3 regions of the Roseibium alexandrii DFL-11 genome follow, and region 1 is predicted to be linked to each of the others. Evidence: predicted binding sites of a transcription regulator. Region 1 holds the regulator's gene; each other region holds the start of a gene.
The links. Region 1 encodes LexA, which represses DNA repair genes until DNA is damaged. Its sites were predicted from a motif close to TGTTCNNNNTGTGTTCNG; they were not measured.
Positions count from the first base shown of each region.

Region 2: the regulator LexA is predicted to act here: its motif matches at 3,907-3,924, upstream of uvrA (excinuclease ABC subunit UvrA).
Region 3: the regulator LexA is predicted to act here: its motif matches at 1,271-1,288, upstream of parE (DNA topoisomerase IV subunit B).

Region 1 covers NZ_CM011002.1:1,489,276-1,496,361, reverse strand. The annotation lists gene gltA (citrate synthase) at 1-1,105, opposite strand, end outside; gene gltX (glutamate--tRNA ligase) at 1,339-2,763, opposite strand; gene SADFL11_RS06965 (ComEC/Rec2 family competence protein) at 2,898-5,393, shown strand; gene lexA (transcriptional repressor LexA) at 5,463-6,176, opposite strand; gene SADFL11_RS06955 (hypothetical protein) at 6,521-6,919, opposite strand.
Region 2 covers NZ_CM011002.1:1,358,234-1,365,319, forward strand. The annotation lists gene SADFL11_RS06365 (zinc ABC transporter substrate-binding protein) at 1-548, shown strand, start outside; gene SADFL11_RS06370 (L,D-transpeptidase family protein) at 768-2,744, opposite strand; gene SADFL11_RS06375 (single-stranded DNA-binding protein) at 3,073-3,630, opposite strand; gene uvrA (excinuclease ABC subunit UvrA) at 4,133-7,060, shown strand.
Region 3 covers NZ_CM011002.1:1,079,104-1,086,189, reverse strand. The annotation lists gene SADFL11_RS05075 (tetratricopeptide repeat protein) at 1-785, opposite strand, end outside; gene parE (DNA topoisomerase IV subunit B) at 1,382-3,457, shown strand; gene SADFL11_RS05065 (DEAD/DEAH box helicase) at 3,785-5,227, shown strand; gene SADFL11_RS05060 (GGDEF domain-containing protein) at 5,354-6,415, shown strand; gene tenA (thiaminase II) at 6,449-7,086, opposite strand, start outside.

The DNA of each region.
Region 1 (7,086 bases):
TGCCGGAGTAGAAGTCGATGTTCGGATAAAGCTTCTTCTCGACGAAATACGGATCGTTCAGGGCGATCTTTTCCAGTTCCATCGCAATGTCGAGGAGCGGATCGTCCTTGATGCCGAGTTCGCCGAGAACCTCGTGGCAGGTCTTCTGCATGATCTTGGCGCGCGGATCGTAGTTCTTGTAGACCCGGTGACCGAAGCCCATGAGACGGAACGGATCGTTCTTGTCTTTCGCGCGGGCAACAAACTCCGGAATGCGGTCAACAGAACCGATTTCGGAAAGCATGTTCAGCGCCGCTTCGTTGGCGCCGCCGTGTGCCGGGCCCCAGAGACAGGCAATGCCTGCTGCAATACATGCGAACGGGTTCGCACCGGAAGAACCGGCAAGACGCACGGTGGATGTGGAGGCGTTCTGCTCGTGATCGGCGTGCAAGATGAAGATACGATCCATGGCGCGCGCCAGAACCGGGTTTACCTTGTACTCTTCACACGGAACAGCAAAGCACATGTGCAGGAAGTTCGCTGCGTAGCCGAGATCGTTGCGCGGATAAACGAACGGCTGACCGACGTGGTACTTGTAGGCCATCGCAGCCATGGTCGGCAGTTTCGCGATCATGCGCAGGGATGCGACCATCCGCTGATGCGGATCGGAAATGTCGGTGCTGTCATGATAGAATGCTGACAGGGCGCCGACGGTGCCGCAGAGGATCGCCATCGGGTGGGCGTCGCGGCGGAAACCGGAATAGAACCGGTTCATCTGTTCGTGGATCATCGTATGATAGGTCACACGGGTGACGAAATCGTCTTTCTGCGTCTTGGTCGGCAGCTCGCCATAGAGCAGCAGATAGCAGGATTCCAGGAAGTCACCATGGTCGGCGAGCTGTTCGATCGGATACCCGCGATACAGCAGCGTGCCTTCGTCACCATCGATGTAGGTGATTTTGGATTCGCACGATGCGGTTGAGGTAAAGCCCGGGTCGTAGGTGAACATGCCCGTGTCCTTGTAAAGGGACGAGATGTTCACAACCGACGGTCCGATGGATCCGTCAAGGACGTCGAAATCGTGGTCGTTGCCACCGACGTTGAGCTTGGCGTTGTTGTCGGCCATTCAGAAAACCCCCTATTTGTTACCCTTGCACTGCCGAGCCACGGGCCTTGGATGCAAGACCCAAATGAGGCGGCCAGACTGTGCTGGAGGAATGGTCGCGTCTTGCCTAGCCCATTTGCCGCACTGCCGCAAGCAGCAGCGTATAACGCTTTGGTCAAAGACCTACATGTTGCGGTTTGCTTATGTTCCGGCGCACTGCAGCAATATGCGCCGGAACAATGGTCAATGCTGTGTCAGGCAGCCTGATCGGCAATCCGGGCCAGGGATTCGTCCCGGCCGAGCGCAATCAGAACGTCATAAATGCCAGGGGAAGTGCCCCGGCCGGTCAACGCAGCGCGCAGTGGCTGGGCGACTTTGCCGAGTTTCACATCCTTGTCTTCCGCATAGGCTTTGACAGCCGCCTCCAGCGGTTCCGCTTGCCAGTCAGCAACGCCAGAAAGCACGCCGTTCAGATCGCCCAGAACCGCCCGGGCGTCATCTGTGAGGATCTTGATCGCCTTCTCGTCATTTTCGAGAGGACGCTGGCGCCAAAGGTAGGACGCGCTGTCGGTCAGTTCGACAAGTGTCTTTGCGCGTTCCTTCAGGCCGGGAAGGGCCGTCAGAGCCGTCTGGGCATTGGCCGCGTCCGACATCCATTCCAAGACCGCCGCCCCATCGCCCGCATGGGCTAGATAGACCTTCCAATGCTCAAGCAGCTCAGCGTCGTCGGTTGCGCGCATGTAATGGCCATTGAGATTTTCCAGCTTCTTGAAATCGAAGCGCGCTGCCGACTGACCAACGGCATCCATGCCGAACCATTTGACCATGTCCTCAAGCGACATGATCTCTTCATCGCCATGGCTCCAGCCGAGGCGGGCGAGGTAGTTGCGCATGGCTTGCGGCAGATAGCCGAGGGCCCGGTAGGCTTCGGCGCCCGTCGCGCCATGGCGCTTGGAAAGTTTGGCACCGTCCGGTCCGTGGATCAGCGGAATATGCGCCATTTTCGGCACGTCCCAGCCGTTGGCATCAAAAATCAACGTCTGCCGGGCCGCGTTGGTAAGATGGTCGACGCCGCGGATGATATGCGTGATGCCCATGTCGTGATCGTCGACAACCACGGCCAGCATGTATGTCGGCGTGCCGTCGGAGCGCAGGAGGACAAAGTCATCAAGATCCTTGTTCGGGATCACCACACGGCCTTGAACCATGTCGTCCACGACAGTTTCACCGTCTTGCGGGGCTTTCAGCCGGATCACCGGATCAATGCCTTCGGGCGCTTCGGACGCATCCTTGTCGCGCCAGGTGCCGTCATAACGTGGCGGCCTGCCTTCTGCGCGCGCCTTTTCGCGCATCGCATCCACTTCTTCCGGCGTGGAATAACAGCGGTAGGCCGTGCCGTTTTCCAGCATCTGGTCAACAACTTCCTCGTGGCGTGCCACGCGGGAGAACTGGGAGATCGGTTCGCCGTCCCAATCAAGGCCCAGCCACGAAAGACCATCCATCAGCGCATCGACCGCTTCTTGTGTGGAGCGGGCCCGGTCTGTGTCTTCGATGCGCAGCAGCATCTTGCCGCCGTGATGCTTGGCGAACAGCCAGTTGAAGAGTGCGGTGCGGGCACCGCCAATATGAAGAAATCCGGTCGGGGATGGGGCGAAACGCGTGACGATATCTTGTGCCATGGTGCTTTTTGAAAGTCTCTGTCAGAATGAGGCGCGGATCTGCGCCTGACGGATAGTGGCGCGGTCTTAGCATAGGCAAGCCTGAGGCAAAATAGGCTTTGCTGCGATCGTCAAACCCGGCAGAAGGAGCGCGGGTGGTACGGGAGGTGAAACCAGACGCCGATGATGACAACCGGGGTGTCCCCGGCGCTCCCGTTAGTGACCTTTCAGTTTTATCGTCAAACATGGATAACAGCCGCAGGCCCACCGACGCATCGCCCTGGATCGCGTTTCTGAGAGCCCGGAGAGAACGCAAAGACCGGCCAATTGATCAGCGCGCCGGTTGGGCGGGAACGGCGGACGATTGGGAGCAGTTTTGGCAAAAGCAGGGTCTTCTGTGGACCGGATTTTCCTTCAGCGCCGGTATTTTTCTCTACAGCTTGTTGCCTGACGAGCCGAGTTGGCCGGTTCTTGGCGTGCTATTCGTTTTATCAGCTGGTTTCGCGGGCTCCCATGCCATCCGAATGGGCCTGCCGCGAATTTTGATCCTTTTGCTCGCCCTTTTGGCAGGGCTCAGCACTGCAACACTCCGAACAGCTGCAGTGGACGCGCCCCGGCTGGCGGAGCCGATGACAGTTCTGTTGCGCGGTGAAGTCTTGAAGGTGCAGGAAACCCGGTCCGGCAAGCGCGTTGTGGTCCGCCTCAGTGAAGTTGATGCCAGAGCCAATACCGACGCGCGGTTTGCAAACCGGGTCCGGTTGCGCATTCCGGCAGATGCGGGCATTGCACCCGGCGACTGGATCAAAGTCCGGGCCCGCTTGTTTCCGCCCATGGGCCCTGTGGTGCCGGGCGGATATGACTTTTCCTTCCGCGCCTATTTTGACGGCATTGGCGCAAGCGGCTTCAGTTACGGAGCTCCTGAGATCGTCCAGGGACCTGCGCCATCTCAGGTCCTTCTGCTCGTTCGCCATGTTAATGGGCTCCGCCAGCACCTGGCGGCGCGGATTTCGGCGCTTTTGCCGGAAGGCCCGGAAACTGCTCTTGCGGTAGCACTCTTGGTGGGGGACCGCGGCGGTATAGATGAAAAGACCGAAGAGAGCCTTCGGGCTGCGGGCCTTGCGCATATACTGGCGATTTCTGGCCTGCATATGGCGCTCTTTGCAGGCGGTGCTTATGCTGTGTGTCTTGGCACCTTGGCACTCATCCCGGGCCTTGCGCTGCGCTGGCCAATCCATAAGGTCTCAGCGGTTCTCGCCCTCGTCGCGGCAGCTTTTTATCTTCTGCTGTCCGGGGCATCGGTCGCTACCCAAAGATCCTTCATTATGATCGCGCTGGTCTTTTTGGGGATCATGACCGGACGCCGGGGATTGACGCTGCGATCGGTCGCAATCGCCGGCCTGTTTTTACTTCTGCTCGCGCCGGAACGCCTGTTTTATCCAGGTTTTCAGATGTCGTTTGCGGCCGTGATCGCACTGGTCGCCGTTTATGATCTGTGGCGGTCGCATCAAAAGAGACGCAGGATTTTCATCCCATCAGCAAACGGGCCCTTTTGGTTCTTGTCCGGTGCACTAAAATGGGCCACCGGTTTGTTCGTGACGGCACTCGTCGCCGGGATCGCAACCGGCATTGTCGGTGCGTACCATTTTTCCCGGATCGCGCCCTTCGGACTGGTTGGTAACATGCTGGGAATGCCGGTTTTTTCGATCATCGTAATGCCAATGGGCGTGGTCGCACTGGTCCTGATGCCGTTCGGTTTGGCGGCAATCCCACTCAAGATCATGAGCGCCGGTCTGGCGGTGCTGATTCGGATAGCCGAGTTCACAGAACAAATTGCGCCTGACTTTGGCCGGATGGGCAGTTTGACCGGCCTGTCTGCCGCTGTTTTGTTGGCAGGCTTTTTGGGTTTGCTGCTCGCTCCAGGCCGCTTCCGGATGATCTGTTTGGGTCTTGCGTCTATCGGAATTGCGCTTGCGATAATATCGCGCCCGCCAGATATTTACATTCCGGCAACCGGGCCTCAATTGGCCGCGCGGGATTTTGAGGGAAGTTTACAGATGTCCAGCGCGAGAAGTTCTTTTTCCGTAGAGACTTGGTTCGAAAGGGAAGGAGTGTCAGCTGAAGCGATTAAATCGCGCAAGATGAAAGATGATCAGCGCTCTTGTGACCCTTCAGGCTGTGTTGTCCGGGCGTTTGCAGCGCGGGGAGTAGTTGGTGTTGAGCACGTGCCGATCCACATCGCGCTGCCCAAAACCCGGGACGCCTTTTTTTATGACTGTCAAAAGGCCGATATGATCGTGACCGATATGGTCGCGCCAGAAGTATGCCGCGCAGCCGAAGTGTTCGACCGGGAAATCAGAAAGGCGCGCGGCGCTGTCTCCATCTGGCTGGAACAAGTCTGTCGAACAGGCTCCCCAACGAAGGGCCCGCTGGTCAAAAAGGGGGCGAGAATAGAAGCTGCGGTTCAAAGAAGAAGTGAGGCGCTAGCCCAAGTAATGCATCCGCAAACTACACCGGCACCGGCTAAAACTGCCAACGCAGTCGTTTGCCAAACCCAAATACAATCAGTCGAGTACGCAAAACCAGCGCCTCCGCGGCCGTGGCACAAGCAAGGAACGGTCACGCGCGCCAGCTTGCGCGCATCAGCTGATTAAACCACTCGGGACTACTTACAAAACCGAAGCAGCGGGCAACTCTTGAAGATGCCTGCCAGTATAGACGCCTCAGTACCGGCGGAATAGAGAAACAAGTTTACCTTGCACACGGACACGGCCCGGTCCGAAAATACGGGTCTCGTAGGCCGGATTGGCGGCCTCAAGCGCGATCGATGGGCCTTTCTTGCGCAGCCGCTTGAGCGTTGCTTCCTCGTCGTCCACAAGGGCCACGACGATGTCGCCGCTATCGGCGCTTTCCGTCCGGCGGATCAGGACGGTGTCCCCGTCCAAAATGCCAGCCTCGATCATCGAATCTCCGCGCACTTCCAGAGCGTAATGTTCCCCTTTGCCGAGAAGTTCTGGCGGGACGCTGATGGAGTGGCTGTGGGTCTGGATCGCCTCGATCGGAACACCGGCCGCAATCCGTCCCATGACCGGGATTTCCGTCGATGCTGCAACAGGTTCCGGCGCGGGTGCTGGAGCCGGTGCCGGTTTGCCGAGAGATCCTTCGATCACTTCTGGAGAGAAGCTGCCTCTTGGACGCGGCGCACCCAGACCCGGCGCGATCGAATCCGGCAAGCGGACAACTTCCATGGCGCGGGCTCTGTTGGGAAGCCGGCGTATGAAGCCACGTTCTTCCAGGGCTGTGATCAGCCGGTGGATGCCGGATTTGGAGCGGAGGTCCAAAGCATCTTTCATTTCATCGAAAGACGGCGGGACGCCGGTTTCCTTCAGTCTTTCGTGAATGAACATGAGCAGTTCGTACTGCTTACGCGTCAGCATACTGCGGTTCCTCGCCCTGAGTTTGGTTTTGTCTGAGAATCGCTCAGTACAAATCAAGAACATGCTACCTGTTCTCATTGTGTTCTGCAAGGGTAAACGTTCTCTTACTGTTCTGCTGTAGCTGTTAGAATTAAACGGCACGGGCAGCGGTTTGTCTGGCCGTAAATAAATGGCAGCAGAGTTCAAAGTGCGGTTTGTTTTCAAAAGGTTGAGTGATCATCGACTGCGGACCGTAGGGTCCGCAATATCGGCCAATGCAAATTAAACGTGGAACGTATTGAAAACAAATAGAGAATTTTCCTCGATGTTAGATGCTTCCGGTCCAGGAGTGTTCGACTGCGGACCTATTGCGGACCCTTTTTGTTTCGGTGTTTGATCGCCCGTGCAAAGTACGGGAGGTCATATCGGTCCACATTTCGAATGTAATCTTTGAATTCTTTGTTGGTCATGCGCCCGCTGTCCACAAATGCCTTTTTCTCTCGTTCGATGAATTCAGCAAATATCAACATCGCCAGTCCGATGGTTTCACCTTCTTTTTGCATTTCCTTCGCCTCCATGAACGCAAGCGCTTCTGGGGCGTGCTGTTCCAGGATCTCGATGAGGATCCGTTCGCCAGTTAGCTTCATGGTCATTATTCGGAAATCATCGATGGCAGTTTCAATCAATTCGGACTGTTGTCGCTGTAATGCCTCTCCAAAGAGAAAGTAATCTATCTTTTCTCCAGCTCCGGCACAGGCCTGCAACAAAAACTCAAGCGGAATCGAGTTTCTTGCTTTCCATGATGAAACAGTCTTGTTCGATGCCTCAAAGTATTAATGTAAGCCCAAATCTGTTTTGAGTTTTAGAGCCAATTATACTCTATCGATTGGTCTGGAAAGACTATCGTTCTGAAACGGCGAACAATCTATAC
Region 2 (7,086 bases), 130 kb from region 1:
ACGGGCATGACCATGGGCACGATCATGCCGGCGGCAACGATCCACATATCTGGTTGAACCCGGAAAACGGCATTGCGATTGCCAACGCAATGGCCACCACATTGTCAGAAGTTGATCCAACCAACGCCGATACCTACCAGGCAAACGCCAAGGCTTTTGCTGAGAAGGTTTCTGGCCTGGAGGCCGAGATTTCCGCCAAGCTGGAACCGGTGAAGGGTCAGAAATTCGTCGTGTTCCATGACGCCTATCATCACTTTGAACACCACTACGATATTGAAGCCAGCGGTGCCATCACTGTAACCCCGGAGGCTTTGGCAAGCGCGGAGCAAGTTGCAGAAATTCAGTCCCGGGTGCGCGACCAGAACATTGTCTGCGTTTTCCGGGAACCGCAGTTCGATTCCAAGCTGGTGAACGTCGTGATCGAAGGCAGCAATGCAAAGGTCGGTGTTTTGGATCCGCTTGGCACTGAACTTGCCAATGGCCCGGACCTTTACCCGGCTCTGCTGACAGGCCTGGCAGATTCTCTGGCGGATTGCCTCAAGTCCTAATTGAAAATTCTGGACCCGCTTTTGCCCACCAGGCGGGCTCAGACAGCTGGATCGACAATGAGGCCGGCAGCCTCTTACCTGAGAAAACTGGGCACTTTTTCTTGCCCGATTAGAGCCCGGTCATAACAGCCTAAATGTTGGCCCCAGCCAACAGCACTCGTCCAGCAAAAAGCCCGCCGATACATTCGGCGGGCTTTTCTATTTTCAAAGGAACTGTTCTCAAGAAGCGCGGGCTTTGGCACGAACCTCTTCAGTTTTCTCCAGTGCCTTCAACAGGTACCGGTCGCGGTCATAAACGTCCGTGTAGAAGCCGATCGAGCCGTCCGCTTCCGGCCAGGCCGTGAAATAAGACACGTAGACCGGAATATCTCCGGTCACCTTTTCCTGGGCGTTCTGACCTGCGGCAATCCGGGACGACACATAGTCCGTTGATTTGCCCAAGACGGCTGCTGCCATGCCCTTTGGATCATGCAAACGGATACAGCCGTGACTGAATGCGCGCGTGTCCTTGTTGAACAGGCTCTTTGACGGCGTGTCATGCATGTAGATGTGGTGCCTGTTCGGGAACAGGATTTTCACCTCGCCGAGCGCGTTGGAGCGGCCCGGATACTGGCGTACGTTGATCGACTTCTTCTTGTTGGCAACCGCATACCAGTCGACAGATGCGGAGGACACTTTGCGGCCACCCGGCGTCGTCACTTCATAGCCGGCCTGATCCAGATAGGATGGATTGGCGGCAAGCTTCGGAATCATCTCATTGACGATGATCGAATACGGCACGCCCCAATAGGGGTTGTATTCAACAATCTCGATCTTGTCGTAGAAGAAGTTGGTCTGATTGGACTTCTTGCCGACAACAACGCGCATCGACATCGGGTCTGTGCCCGGCTGATGGTATGTTGCGGTGAACGCCGGCTGGTTGATGAACACCTTCCGCTCGCCCAGCTCTTCTGGAAGCCAGCGGCTCCGCTCCATTGCAAGCTCGACCTTGGCGATCTTGGCCGCATTGGTCTCGCCGACCATGGCCTTAATCGTGTTCTTGCCGACAATGCCATCTGCCGTGAGCTTCGCTTCCTTCTGAAAGCCCTTCACAAGAGCCACGAGTTCAGGCGTGTAAAGATCTGAGCCGTCATAGGCTGCAAGCGTCGCCTCATGGTCCGTTTTCAGCGTCTCGGAGCCATGTTTGGAAATTGCAGCAACGATATTCTTCATTTCCGGGCTGGACTTGCCCGCCTTGAGGAACGTGCCAGGCGCGATCACGATCTGGTCGGATTCTTCATCTTCGGCCTTGAGACGAGCCAGCTCCGCCGACAATTTCTTGAAGTGATCACTCTGCGGCTGATGGGCTTCCAGCGCGGTCGCGACATTGTCAGATGCCGTGAACTCTTCCAGCGCGCCAACAAGATCAACATCATGCCTTGGCAGATCGTGATACTGCGAAATCCGGTTCGGATCGATCCGGCCTCGGGTCGCATCGAGGACGTAGGTTAGCGCGGCTGCACTCAGCTCCATTTCAAACTGCATGACCGCCGCATCAAGGTCATCCCCTTCCAGCGAAGCGGTTGCCGGCAAGGCCACGACATAATCGGCCGGGTTCAAACCATAAGCGGCAGCGTTTCGCAGAGCACGGCGCATTTGCGCAGCCTTGGCTGTAGGCTTGCCATCTTTGACCCAAAGAAAATCAGGATATTCCCGGTAAAACGCGATCAGCGCATCGCCAACTTCCGGCAACACCGTCAGCTTGATGTCTTTCAATGCCGGGCGGGCTTCATCAAAGGGTGTCAAGACAACAGGTGCGGACGTGCTGATATCTGCATCATTGATGGACGCTGGGCTGCCGTCGGCCGTGGACGGCGTGACTTCCGCGGTTTTCTTTTCCGACAGGGGCGCAAGCGAGACGGTTTTGAAGGTGTCTGGCTTGTAGGTCAGGTACCGCGGGGCCGACACACGGACCTTGGTCGCTTTCTTGCGGCGCTGCTCCTGAAGTTCCCGCTCACGCTGGCGTTGCTGGGCTTCAGGGTTGAAAAGGCGCTGAAAAAAGCCCTGGGCTTCGGCATCAGCAACCGGCAGCGCGGTGAAACCTGTTGCCAGAACGCTTGCCATCAAGCCTGCCTTGAGGCCGGCGCCAATTGTTTGTCCAAAAGACAGTTTGTAGCCGGAGGCCGGTTTGCCGTGTGCCATCATGCTCGTTCGCATTGTCAAAACCTGTATTTCAAATTGTCCAACACAAACCAGGAGCGCCCAAGACCCTGGTCATTGTTCCTGCCTCGTTGGTCATCCGGGGCTGCTGTTAGAATATGAGCAGTCCTCGATCACCCGCACGGTCTTTCAGCCGCCCCTCTCGGGCATCCGGCGTGGACCGCAATTCGTGTCATTTTGTGAAAGAATACTACACCAAGCCGGTACGTAAGGTTAAGTGCGTAGGTACGGTGCAGGTTTCCAAATCACGTCAGTGTGACGTATTTGCATGTCTCCGCCTGGCGTGCCAGCACACCGGCACACGCCAGACGGGAATTTTAAAGACTTAAAACGGGATTTCATCATCCATCGGGCCGGAGCCACCGCCGCCGGACGGGCCACCGAATCCGCCGCCCGAAGATCCGCCGCCGTAACCGCCGCCGCCGCCGCCGAAGCTACCGCCACCACCACCGGAGGACCCGCCGCCAAATCCGCCGCCGCCCTGGTCATTGCCGTAATCCGGAAGTCCGCCGGGCTGACCGCCGCCTTCACCGCGGCCGTCAAGCATCGTCAGATTGGAGTTGAACCCTTGCAGCACGACTTCGGTCGAATACCGGTCCTGCCCGGACTGGTCCTGCCATTTACGGGTCTGCAGCTGGCCTTCCAGGTAGACCTTGGAGCCTTTGCGGAGGTAGTTCTCCGCCACCTTGCAAAGGCCTTCATTGAAGATGACCACACGGTGCCATTCGGTTTTCTCGCGGCGCTCTCCGGAACTGCGGTCACGCCAAGATTCCGACGTGGCGATGCGCAGGTTGGCAATCGGCCGGCCATCCTGTGTACGCCGGATTTCCGGGTCCGCTCCAAGGTTCCCAACCAAAATGACTTTGTTGACACTTCCCGCCATACTCAGCTCCTGTTTGTCTTTTTGCTTCCGGCCCAGCTTTTTTGGCAGCAGCACGGCCTGATGCCCTGAAGAGGCGCAGCTTTATTGGGCCACACCCTAACGATCTCCTCGCATCATCGCCGCCACTTTTTCCGCATGCCCCCCATTTTCCACAATGTTGAGCACTTACCGGGTCTCGAATGCGCCGCATCACTGCACCTGCGTAGGCAGCATCGAAACCCCACGACCTATCTCCAACAGGTCTCAGTCCTCAAAATGGTGCGCGATTAGGATATATGTACTTGTTTTGTTCCTATCATCTTTGTATCTTGGGCGCAATTTTCGCAGAACCTTTTCGGCTTCCTGGTGACCTTGAACAGCATTTTCCGTCGCTGCCCATCTAGAAGCCCAACTGGAAACTGCTATATCGGGTCCGAGTGGCCCGCCCTGCCCGTTTAGCCGGACCGAATTCATTCTTGAGCCCAGACTGGGCGGCCTGCAAAAGACCAGAAAGACACGTAATATGACGACGCCGAAGGCCCCTGACACCGACAGCTGGAAGAACGACCCGACCAAGGTGCTCAGCGTCCGCGGTGCTCGTGAACACAATCTGAAAAACGTCGATCTCGATCTGCCGCGAAACAAGTTGATCGTGATGACCGGATTGTCGGGCTCGGGGAAGTCTTCCCTTGCCTTCGATACAATCTATGCGGAAGGCCAGAGGCGTTATGTGGAAAGCCTGAGCGCTTATGCCCGCCAGTTCCTGGAAATGATGCAAAAGCCGGATGTCGACCAGATTGATGGTCTTTCCCCTGCGATCTCCATTGAGCAGAAGACAACCTCCCGCAATCCGCGCTCCACGGTCGGTACGGTCACAGAGATCTACGACTACATGCGCCTCCTGTTCGCACGCGTCGGGATACCCTACTCACCGGCGACCGGGCTGCCGATCGAGAGCCAGACCGTCAGCCAGATGGTGGACCGGATCATGGATCTGGACGAAGGCAGCCGCCTCTATCTGCTCGCGCCAATGGTTCGCGGCCGCAAGGGGGAATACCGCAAGGAACTTGCGGAGCTGATGAAAAAAGGTTTCCAGCGGGTCAAGATTGACGGAACCTTCTACGAGATTTCCGAAGCCCCGGCCCTCGACAAGAAATTCAAGCACGACATCGACGTGGTCGTGGATCGGATTGTCGTGCGCGATGATATCGCGGGCCGTTTGGCTGATTCCCTTGAAACTGCGCTGAAACTTGCCGACGGCATTGCCATTGCCGAGTTTGCGGGCGAAACGGTAGAAAACGGTGATCCGAAGCGGATGATCTTCTCCGAGAAATTCGCATGCCCGGTTTCCGGCTTCACGATTTCGGAAATTGAACCGCGCCTTTTTTCTTTCAACAACCCGTTTGGTGCCTGCCCCACCTGCGACGGCCTTGGCACAACGCTTGCCTTTGAAGAAGATCTCGTTGTTCCGGATCACACCTTGTCTTTGCGGGAAGGCGCGGTTCTGCCCTGGGCGAAGACCGGAACAACATCGCCGTATTACACCCAGACGCTCGAGGCCCTTTGCAGCCACTTTAATGTGTCAATGGCAACGCCTTGGAAAGACCTGACCGCCGAGGTTCAAGAGGCCGTCTTGCACGGCACTGGGAAAACGGCAATCGAGTTCGTCTATGACGACGGCGTGCGGAGCTACCGCACCGAAAAACCGTTCGAGGGCGTCATCGGCAATATCGAACGGCGCTGGCGCGAGACCGAATCGGCCTGGGTGCGCGAAGAACTGGCCCGCTTTCAATCGGATCACGCCTGTCCGTCCTGTCAGGGTTTCCGTCTGAAACCTGAAGCCCTGGCTGTCAAGATCGCAGACCGGCACATCGGCCACATCACGGAGCTGTCGATCCGTGACGCCGCACTCTGGTTCGATGCTCTCCCTGAAAAACTCAACGACAAGCAGACCGAGATCGCCGGGCGTATCTTAAAAGAGATCCGCGAACGGCTGAAATTCCTCAACGATGTCGGCCTTGAGTACCTCTCAATGGCCCGGTCCTCCGGCACTTTGTCCGGTGGCGAAAGTCAGCGCATTCGTCTCGCCTCGCAGATCGGCTCCGGCCTGACCGGTGTTCTTTATGTTCTCGATGAACCCTCCATCGGGCTCCATCAGCGCGACAACGCTCGTTTGCTGGAGACGCTTCGCCACCTCAGGGATCTTGGCAATACGGTCATTGTAGTCGAGCATGACGAGGATGCCGTGTTGACCGCCGACTATGTGGTTGATGTCGGCCCCGGCGCTGGGGTTCATGGCGGCCAGGTCGTTGCGAAGGGCACGCCGCAAGAAGTCATGACCAATGGCAACTCGCTGACTGGCCAGTATCTGTCCGGCGCAAAGATGATCCCGCTGCCTGCAGAACGGCGCAAGATCAACAAGAAACGCAAGATTTCCGTAAAAGGCGCGCGTGGCAACAACTTGAAAGATGTCGATGTCGACGTGCCGCTCAGCACGTTTACATGTGTCACCGGTGTATCCGGTGGCGGCAAATCCACGTTCCTGATTGACACACTCTATAAGTCAGCCGCCCGCCGTTTGAATGGCGCGCGCGACAATCCGGCACCACATGACCGCATCGAGGGCCTTGAAGTTCTGGACAAGGTAATCGATATCGACCAGTCGCCGATTGGCAGGACACCGCGCTCGAACCCGGCAACTTACACCGGCGCTTTCACACCGATCCGTGAATGGTTTGCCAGCATGCCGGAGGCCAAGGCCCGTGGTTATCAGCCTGGCCGTTTCTCGTTCAACGTCAAGGGCGGCCGATGCGAGGCCTGTCAGGGCGATGGTGTCATCAAGATTGAAATGCACTTCCTGCCGGACGTTTACGTCACGTGTGACGTCTGCAAAGGGAAACGCTACAATCGGGAAACACTGGAAGTGGAATTCAAGGGCAAATCCATTGCCGATGTCCTCGATATGACAGTTGAAGAGGCCGCCAGCTTCTTCTCCGCCGTCCCAGCCGTGCGCGACAAGATGGAAACTCTGGCGCGCGTCGGGTTGGGCTACATCAAGGTGGGCCAACAGGCCACAACGCTCTCAGGCGGTGAAGCGCAGCGGGTGAAGCTTGCCAAGGAATTGTCGAAACGATCCACGGGCAGAACACTCTATATCCTTGATGAACCGACCACCGGACTGCACTTCCATGACGTTGCCAAACTCCTGGATGTGCTTCACGAACTGGTCGATCAGGGGAACACCGTTCTGGTGATCGAACACAATCTGGAAGTCATCAAGACAGCAGACTGGATCATTGACCTTGGACCAGAAGGCGGCGATGGCGGCGGTACGATCGTTGCGGCCGGCCGGCCGGAAGATGTGGCGTCTGTCAAAGAGAGCTACACAGGCCAGTTTCTTGCAGAATTATTACACCGCAGGCCACACCGGGCGACTGATGCTGCTGAATAAAATGGCAACCTGAAATGCGGAGCTGC
Region 3 (7,086 bases), 410 kb from region 1:
CGTGCTTGTGCACGAACCGGTTCCGGCGCGACTGCAAAATACTGTTCATGCAGGTTGTTGATCCAGGTTGTATCCTGGCCGGTGGCTTGTTTACGGGCAACAGTCAACCACATCAAAGCACGAGCTTTTTTCTTGTCTGAAGATCCAAGAGAGTAAAGCGTTTCGCCGAGCTTGGCCTGAGCACCGACATGGCCTTTGAGCGCAGCCAGATTATACCAGCGCACCGCCATCCGGCTGTTGGTCTCCCGGTACATTTCACCAAGATGAAACTGGGCAGCTGCATCGCCATAATAAGATGCTGCGTGGGTGAAGATCCTGCGGGCTTGTCCTTCATCTTTGATGACGGTGCCGTCAATGCCGTTCAGGTAATAGGAGCCAAGTGCTACGAAGGCGCTGGAAACAAACGGTGCGTCCGGCGAATCCGGGCTGTCATTGCCATGATCCCGGACGATCTGGCTATAGTATTGAAAGGCCTTGTAGTCGTCTTCCTGAACACCGTCGCCCTTGGCGTACATATCACCAAGCTTCCAGGCAGCCATGGTCTGCCCGTTTTCTGCCGCGTATTTCAAAGACGAGATCGCTGCTGTTTTATCGCCGGAATAATACTGGCGGGCACCAGTGCGCAGAGCTTCATTGGGCGACATGGTCGACGGATTGATCGGTCCGGGCGCCGCCGGCTGGCCGTCAAACGCCTGGGACGGCACTGTTGCCATCATCAAGGCGAGCGCGCCGATGATGGCCCCACCGACGCTTAAGTGCTGACGATGTGTCTTCTTGCTGTACATCCCGTTCACACTATTCTCCCGCGAACGATATTCATCGTCACGGGCACATATCCCATTCATCTGTTACACCAAGCTGATGCTTGAATGTTTGACACCTCACCATGCGTCTTGAAACGATTGCGCGATGTCCCAAATGTGAGCGATCAATCTGGCCTTAGTTGGGCTGCTCGCCCTGCCCCAGCAAAACCGCCGTAACGCATTGAACCATCGCGCAACCTGGCATCCGTATTCGTGCCGAGCGCTGCGTGTTGATCCACTCGTGTACCGCAATCATGGCCGAACATGGGCATCAAGCGGTTCCATAAAGGCACCGCAATACTTTGCCGCCAAGTGTTGCTGAATAGGCACAATTTGCCGCCCCTCCTCAAACCCAATCGAAACACACGCAGGTTGACGATCGGTTTCCATATCTTCAAAACGGCTCCAGCAATGCCAATTAGCGTCAACGCTGGGGAAAACGGGGGCTTCAGGCCAATTTCCTTGGCTGTTCTATGTTTGTACTTCAAACTGACGCATGATTCGGTGTAGGACCAGCGAATTCACATGCGCGGTCAGCACAGCAATAGAAAAACCAGGTACCCATCGGGCGATACGCAATGAGCGGAAAAGACGATCTTTTTGCAGGCAATGCAGCTGTTTCCAATCCAGTAGGGTCGGAACCAGCACCAGCACCCAAGCCTGCGCCAACGCCTGTTGCGGATCTCTCTGAGGCGCGAAAGAAGTCACAAGCTGCTGCCGAGTACAGCGACTATTCAGCTGCCGATATTGAAGTCCTGGAAGGCTTGGAGCCCGTTCGCAGACGTCCGGGTATGTATATTGGCGGCACGGACGAAAAGGCCCTCCACCACCTTTTTGCAGAAGTCATCGACAACTCAATGGATGAGGCTGTTGCGGGACACGCCACCTGGATCGATGTCTCTCTTGGTGCAGATGGCTATTTGAACATCACGGACAACGGCCGCGGCATCCCGGTCGATCCGCATCCGAAGTTCAAAGACAAGTCGGCTCTGGAAGTCATCATGACGACCCTGCACGCCGGCGGAAAATTTGACAGCAAAGTCTATGAAACGTCCGGCGGATTGCACGGCGTTGGCGTGTCTGTCGTTAATGCCCTGTCGGACGAACTGGTTGTGGAGGTGGCCCGAAGCCGCAAGCTCTATCGTCAGATCTTTCGTCGCGGTCATCCCCAAGGACCGTTGGAGCATATTGGCGACACGCAAAACCGCCGCGGCACAATGGTCCGCTTCAAACCGGACGAGATGATTTTCGGCAAGGGTGCGAAATTCCAGCCGGCACGCTTGCTCAAGATGGCGCGCTCGAAAGCCTATCTTTTTGGCGGCGTGGAAATCCGTTGGCACTGCGCTCCGGAGTTGCTTTCAGAAAAGGACGAAACCCCGGCGGAGGCTGTATTCCACTTCCCCGGCGGCTTGCGGGACTTTCTGAAAGAGCGCCTCGGCAAGGAACGGCCGGTTGTCGATGAGGTTTTTTCCGGCCGGACCGACAAGACCGGCAAACACGGGGCGGTCGAATGGGCCGTCAGCTGGTTCGCAGGGGATGGTTTCATTAACTCCTACTGCAACACGGTTCCTACCCCGGAAGGCGGAACCCACGAAGCGGGCTTCCGTTATGCCCTGCTGCGCGGTCTGAAAGCCTACGGCGAGCTGGTCAACAACAAGAAAGCTTCGATCATTACCGGCGATGATGTCATGACATCTGCTGGCGGGATGCTATCGGTCTTCATCCGGGAACCCGAGTTTGTCGGCCAGACCAAAGACAAACTGGCGACCAACGAAGCGACACGTGTTGCCGAGACGGCCGTTCGCGATGCCTTTGATCACTGGCTGACCGCCTCGCCCAATCAAGCCAACAAACTTCTGGAATGGGTAATCGACCGTGCCGAGGAACGCCTTCGGCGCCGCCAGGAAAAAGACGTTGCCCGCAAGACGGCCGTGCGCAAACTTCGTCTCCCCGGAAAGCTCGCGGATTGCTCGACCAGTCAGTCGGAAGGAACGGAACTCTTCATCGTTGAGGGGGACTCGGCGGGCGGCTCTGCAAAACAGGCGCGAAACCGCTCCAACCAGGCCATTTTACCGCTGCGCGGCAAGATCCTGAACGTCGCCAATGCAGGCCGCGACAAGCTGGTCGCCAATCAGCAGCTCGCGGACCTCATTCAAGCGCTCGGCTGCGGGACTCGCTCCAGCTACGCCGAAAAAGATCTGCGCTACGAAAGAATCGTCATCATGACTGATGCGGACGTGGACGGCGCGCACATCGCCTCTCTGTTGATCACGTTCTTCTATCGCGAGATGCCGGAACTGATACGCGGCGGTCATCTCTATCTTGCGGTGCCGCCGCTTTATCGCCTAAGCCAAGGCGGAAAGACGCTTTACGCACGCGACGACATGCACAAGGACGAACTCTTGGCGACCGTCTTCAAAGGCAAATCGAAGGTTGAAATCGGCCGCTTCAAGGGTCTTGGCGAAATGCTGCCGGCGCAGCTGAAGGAAACGACCATGGATCCGTCCAAACGGTCGCTTCTTAAGGTCCGCGTTGATGAGCTCGCAATTGCGGACACCAACGATACGGTCGAACGGCTCATGGGCAACAAACCTGAAGCTCGTTTCCGGTTCATCCAGGACAATGCGGAATTCGCCGACGACCTTGATATATAGCGCATTTCCGCATGGATCCCAATCAATTCAACAGGTTACCGGTTTGCCGGCAACTGGCGTTCATTTGTCTCAAATGCCGATGAAATCATGTGATGCTGAAGTTTTATGCGTATGATCACTCATAAAACACATTTAATCGCGCATGATTTATGTCCAACCATTAACTGAGTTGGCAAAACCACCAGAGAATTACTGAACATTTCTGATATTTAACCTCGCCAATGCATTGACTCACCAGCGAACAAATGTAGGGTGTGGCCAAATCGGCGAAGGGCGGTTCAAAACGAACCGCTGCCATCAAATCACATCATTCGGGCAAAGTGCTCCATGTCATTTAATACTCTCGGTCTTAGCGAGAAGGTCCTCGCTGCAGTTGATGCGGCAGGTTACAAAGATCCAACAGCTATCCAGGCGGGTGCCATACCTCAAGTTCTGGAACGGCGCGATGTCCTCGGCATTGCACAGACCGGGACCGGGAAGACTGCCAGCTTCACTTTGCCAATGCTGACCCTGCTTGAAAAAGGACGTGCCCGGGCCCGTATGCCGCGCACGCTGATCCTGGAGCCGACGCGCGAACTGGCCGCTCAGGTCCAGGAAAACTTCGAGAGATACGGCACGAACCACAAGCTGAACGTAGCCCTCTTGATTGGCGGCGTCTCCTTTGCCGAGCAGGACAAGAAACTCGATCGCGGTACCGACGTGCTGATCGCAACGCCTGGCCGCCTGCTGGATCATTTCGAGCGCGGCAAGCTGCTCCTCCAAGGCGTCGAAATCCTAGTGATCGATGAAGCTGACCGTATGCTCGACATGGGCTTCATTCCGGACATCGAGCGGATCTGCAAACTGATCCCGTTCACGCGGCAGACCCTGTTCTTCTCTGCAACGATGCCACCGGAAATTCAGCGGTTGACCGAAACGTTCTTGCAAAACCCTGCAAGGATCGAAGTGGCTCCTACCTCCTCGACGGCAGAAAATGTTACGCAGCAGCTGAAGGCTGCTGGCGGCAAAGATTACGATAAACGTGTCGCCTTGCGCGAACTTCTGGAAGGTGCTGAAGACCTTCAGAACGCGATTGTATTCTGTAACCGCAAGCGCGATATTTCAACGCTGTTCCGGTCGCTCGAGCGCCACGAGTATAATGTTGGCGCCCTGCATGGCGACATGGACCAGCGCACTCGCATGATGATGCTGGAAAACTTCCGGAAAGGCGCGATCAAGTTGCTCGTTGCAAGTGATGTAGCTGCCCGCGGCCTGGACATCCCGGAAGTCAGTCATGTCTTTCACTACGATGTTCCGATTAATGCGGAAGACTACGTTCACCGTATCGGTAGGACGGGACGCGCTGGCCGCAGCGGCACAGCATATACGCTTGTAACGGAAAGCGATCAGAAGTATTTGCGCGCGATCGAAGAGCTGACAAACCAGTCAATTGAATGGGTCGGCGAATCGATTGACTTTGAAGCTGCCGCAGCGGAACGCAAAGCCAAGCGCCGTTCCTCAAAAACTTCCAAGGCAGATTCCAGCAACGATAACGACGCAGCTCAGAGCAAACCAGCGCCGAAAAAACGGGGCCAGTCACGCCGGAAAACCGAAGAACCTGCCCCTGAATCTCCAGTTGAAGAAACACGCCCAACTAACCGAGTTCAAAAGATTTCTCAGAAACCAGCGAACAAGCCGCAAAAGCAGGACAATAACGCGCCAGCCTTCAGCGAAGGTGTGCATATTCCAGCGTTCCTGCTTCGGGACCCACGGGCGAAAAAAGCGTCCTGATCCCCAATTAATGGGAAACCTAATTATATATTTAACTCGTCCTTAAACGTTACGTCAGATTTTGGATGTCGGGAATTCGGGCCGTGTGGGGTGGCCACCGAAGAAGACTTGACTGAGAGAAGATTGATGTCGGATAAGGACGATCATATCAGGACCATCGGATACGGTGAGTCCGCGATCGGGTACATAAGGAAAAACACCTTACCCGCTTATCCGCGATCTTATGAACTCTGGTACACATATTCCGCCGGATACAATCAGGGCCTAAACCGGGCAATCAACGAAGCGGTAAAAGACAATGGCCGGATCAGCACCGATGAAATGCTGTCTCTCTATGGCCGGTTCTTATCCCCTACCCGATTGGGAGACCGGCTCGATGATGTTGGTTCGAAAGTCTCTCGCGAAGTCGAAGAAATAGTCGAGACCCTCAAGCTGAGCGCTGATGCGACCTCGGACTATGGTGCCGCACTAGAACAGGCCGGTATGAAGATTGCCGGCATCTCCGATCCCGATAAGTTGAAGCTTTATGTGACCCATTTGGTAAAATCGACCCAGAATGCGGTTGCCTCTAATCGGAAGCTGGAAAGCCAGCTGCTGGAATCAAAAAAGCACATTGAGAACCTGCAGTCCTCCCTTGAGGCGATCCGCTATGAGTCTCTGATAGATGAGCTGACAACCCTCAACAATCGCAAACACTTCGATAATTCGCTCGAGAAAGTTATACGGAACTCTATAGAGAGTGGCCGCGGGTTTGCGTTGTTGATGACGGATATCGATCATTTCAAGAAATTCAACGATACCTACGGTCACCAGACGGGCGATCAGGTTTTGCGCCTCGTGGCCTTGTCCGTGAAACAGAATATATCAAGCCAAGACGTCGCATGCAGATACGGCGGCGAAGAGTTCGCGATCATCCTGCCGCATGCAGCACTCGACGAAGCTGTTGAAGTGGCTGAAAAAATCCGGGCAGCTGTGATGGCCAAAGAACTTGTCAAACGTTCAACAGGCGAAAACCTTGGTCGCATTACAATTTCTGCCGGAGTTGCCGCCTACAATCCGGACGACAATGAGCACACCATTGTCTCGCGTGCTGATGAAGCAATGTATGCGGCCAAAAACGCTGGCCGTAACCTTGTGAAAACCGAAAACGATCTTGAAGTGAAAGAAAATCAGGAAAACGTCGCCTGACGGCTGATGATCTCCTGAAAATCTCTCTGGGACCTAATCTGCAGCGTCCAATCCCATCTGCCAGAAATCAGCTTCCAGTCGGCTTGCCTTTTCGAACATGGACAAAAGCCGCGCATACCGTGCTTCGGTCAGATAGACGTCCCCAGTCTCGTCAATCCAGTTGGCAAAACCCTTGGCCAGATCCTGATAGGCATCACTGCCATATTCCTCGATCCAGCGGCTGTAAGGATTGCCATCGGTGGCCGCTCCCGCATTCCTCAGCGCTGACCCGATTTCCGCGTAACCGATCACACATGGTGCGAGTGCCGCTTGCAGGTCCAGAAGATCGCCCGACATGCCCGCATCCAGAACAAAGCGCGTGTATGCCATAGTAGGCGTATTTTCTGGGGCACTTTCAATATCTTCGCGTGTCATGCCCCAGGAGCCACAAAGCTCCAGATGGAGGTCCAGTTCAACATCCAGGATGGCCTTAACGCCCTCCAGCGACTGGCGCATATCCCCAACGGTCGGGCTCTTGTAAATCCCGAGTGCGTAGGCACGCGCAAACTGGATCAGAAACAGATAGTCCTGAACCAGATAATGCTTGAAAGCGCTGAGCGGGAGATCCCCCTTGCCAAGCTGGCGAACGAACTCGTGGTCCACATAGGACGCCCACTGCGGGGCCGCATCGG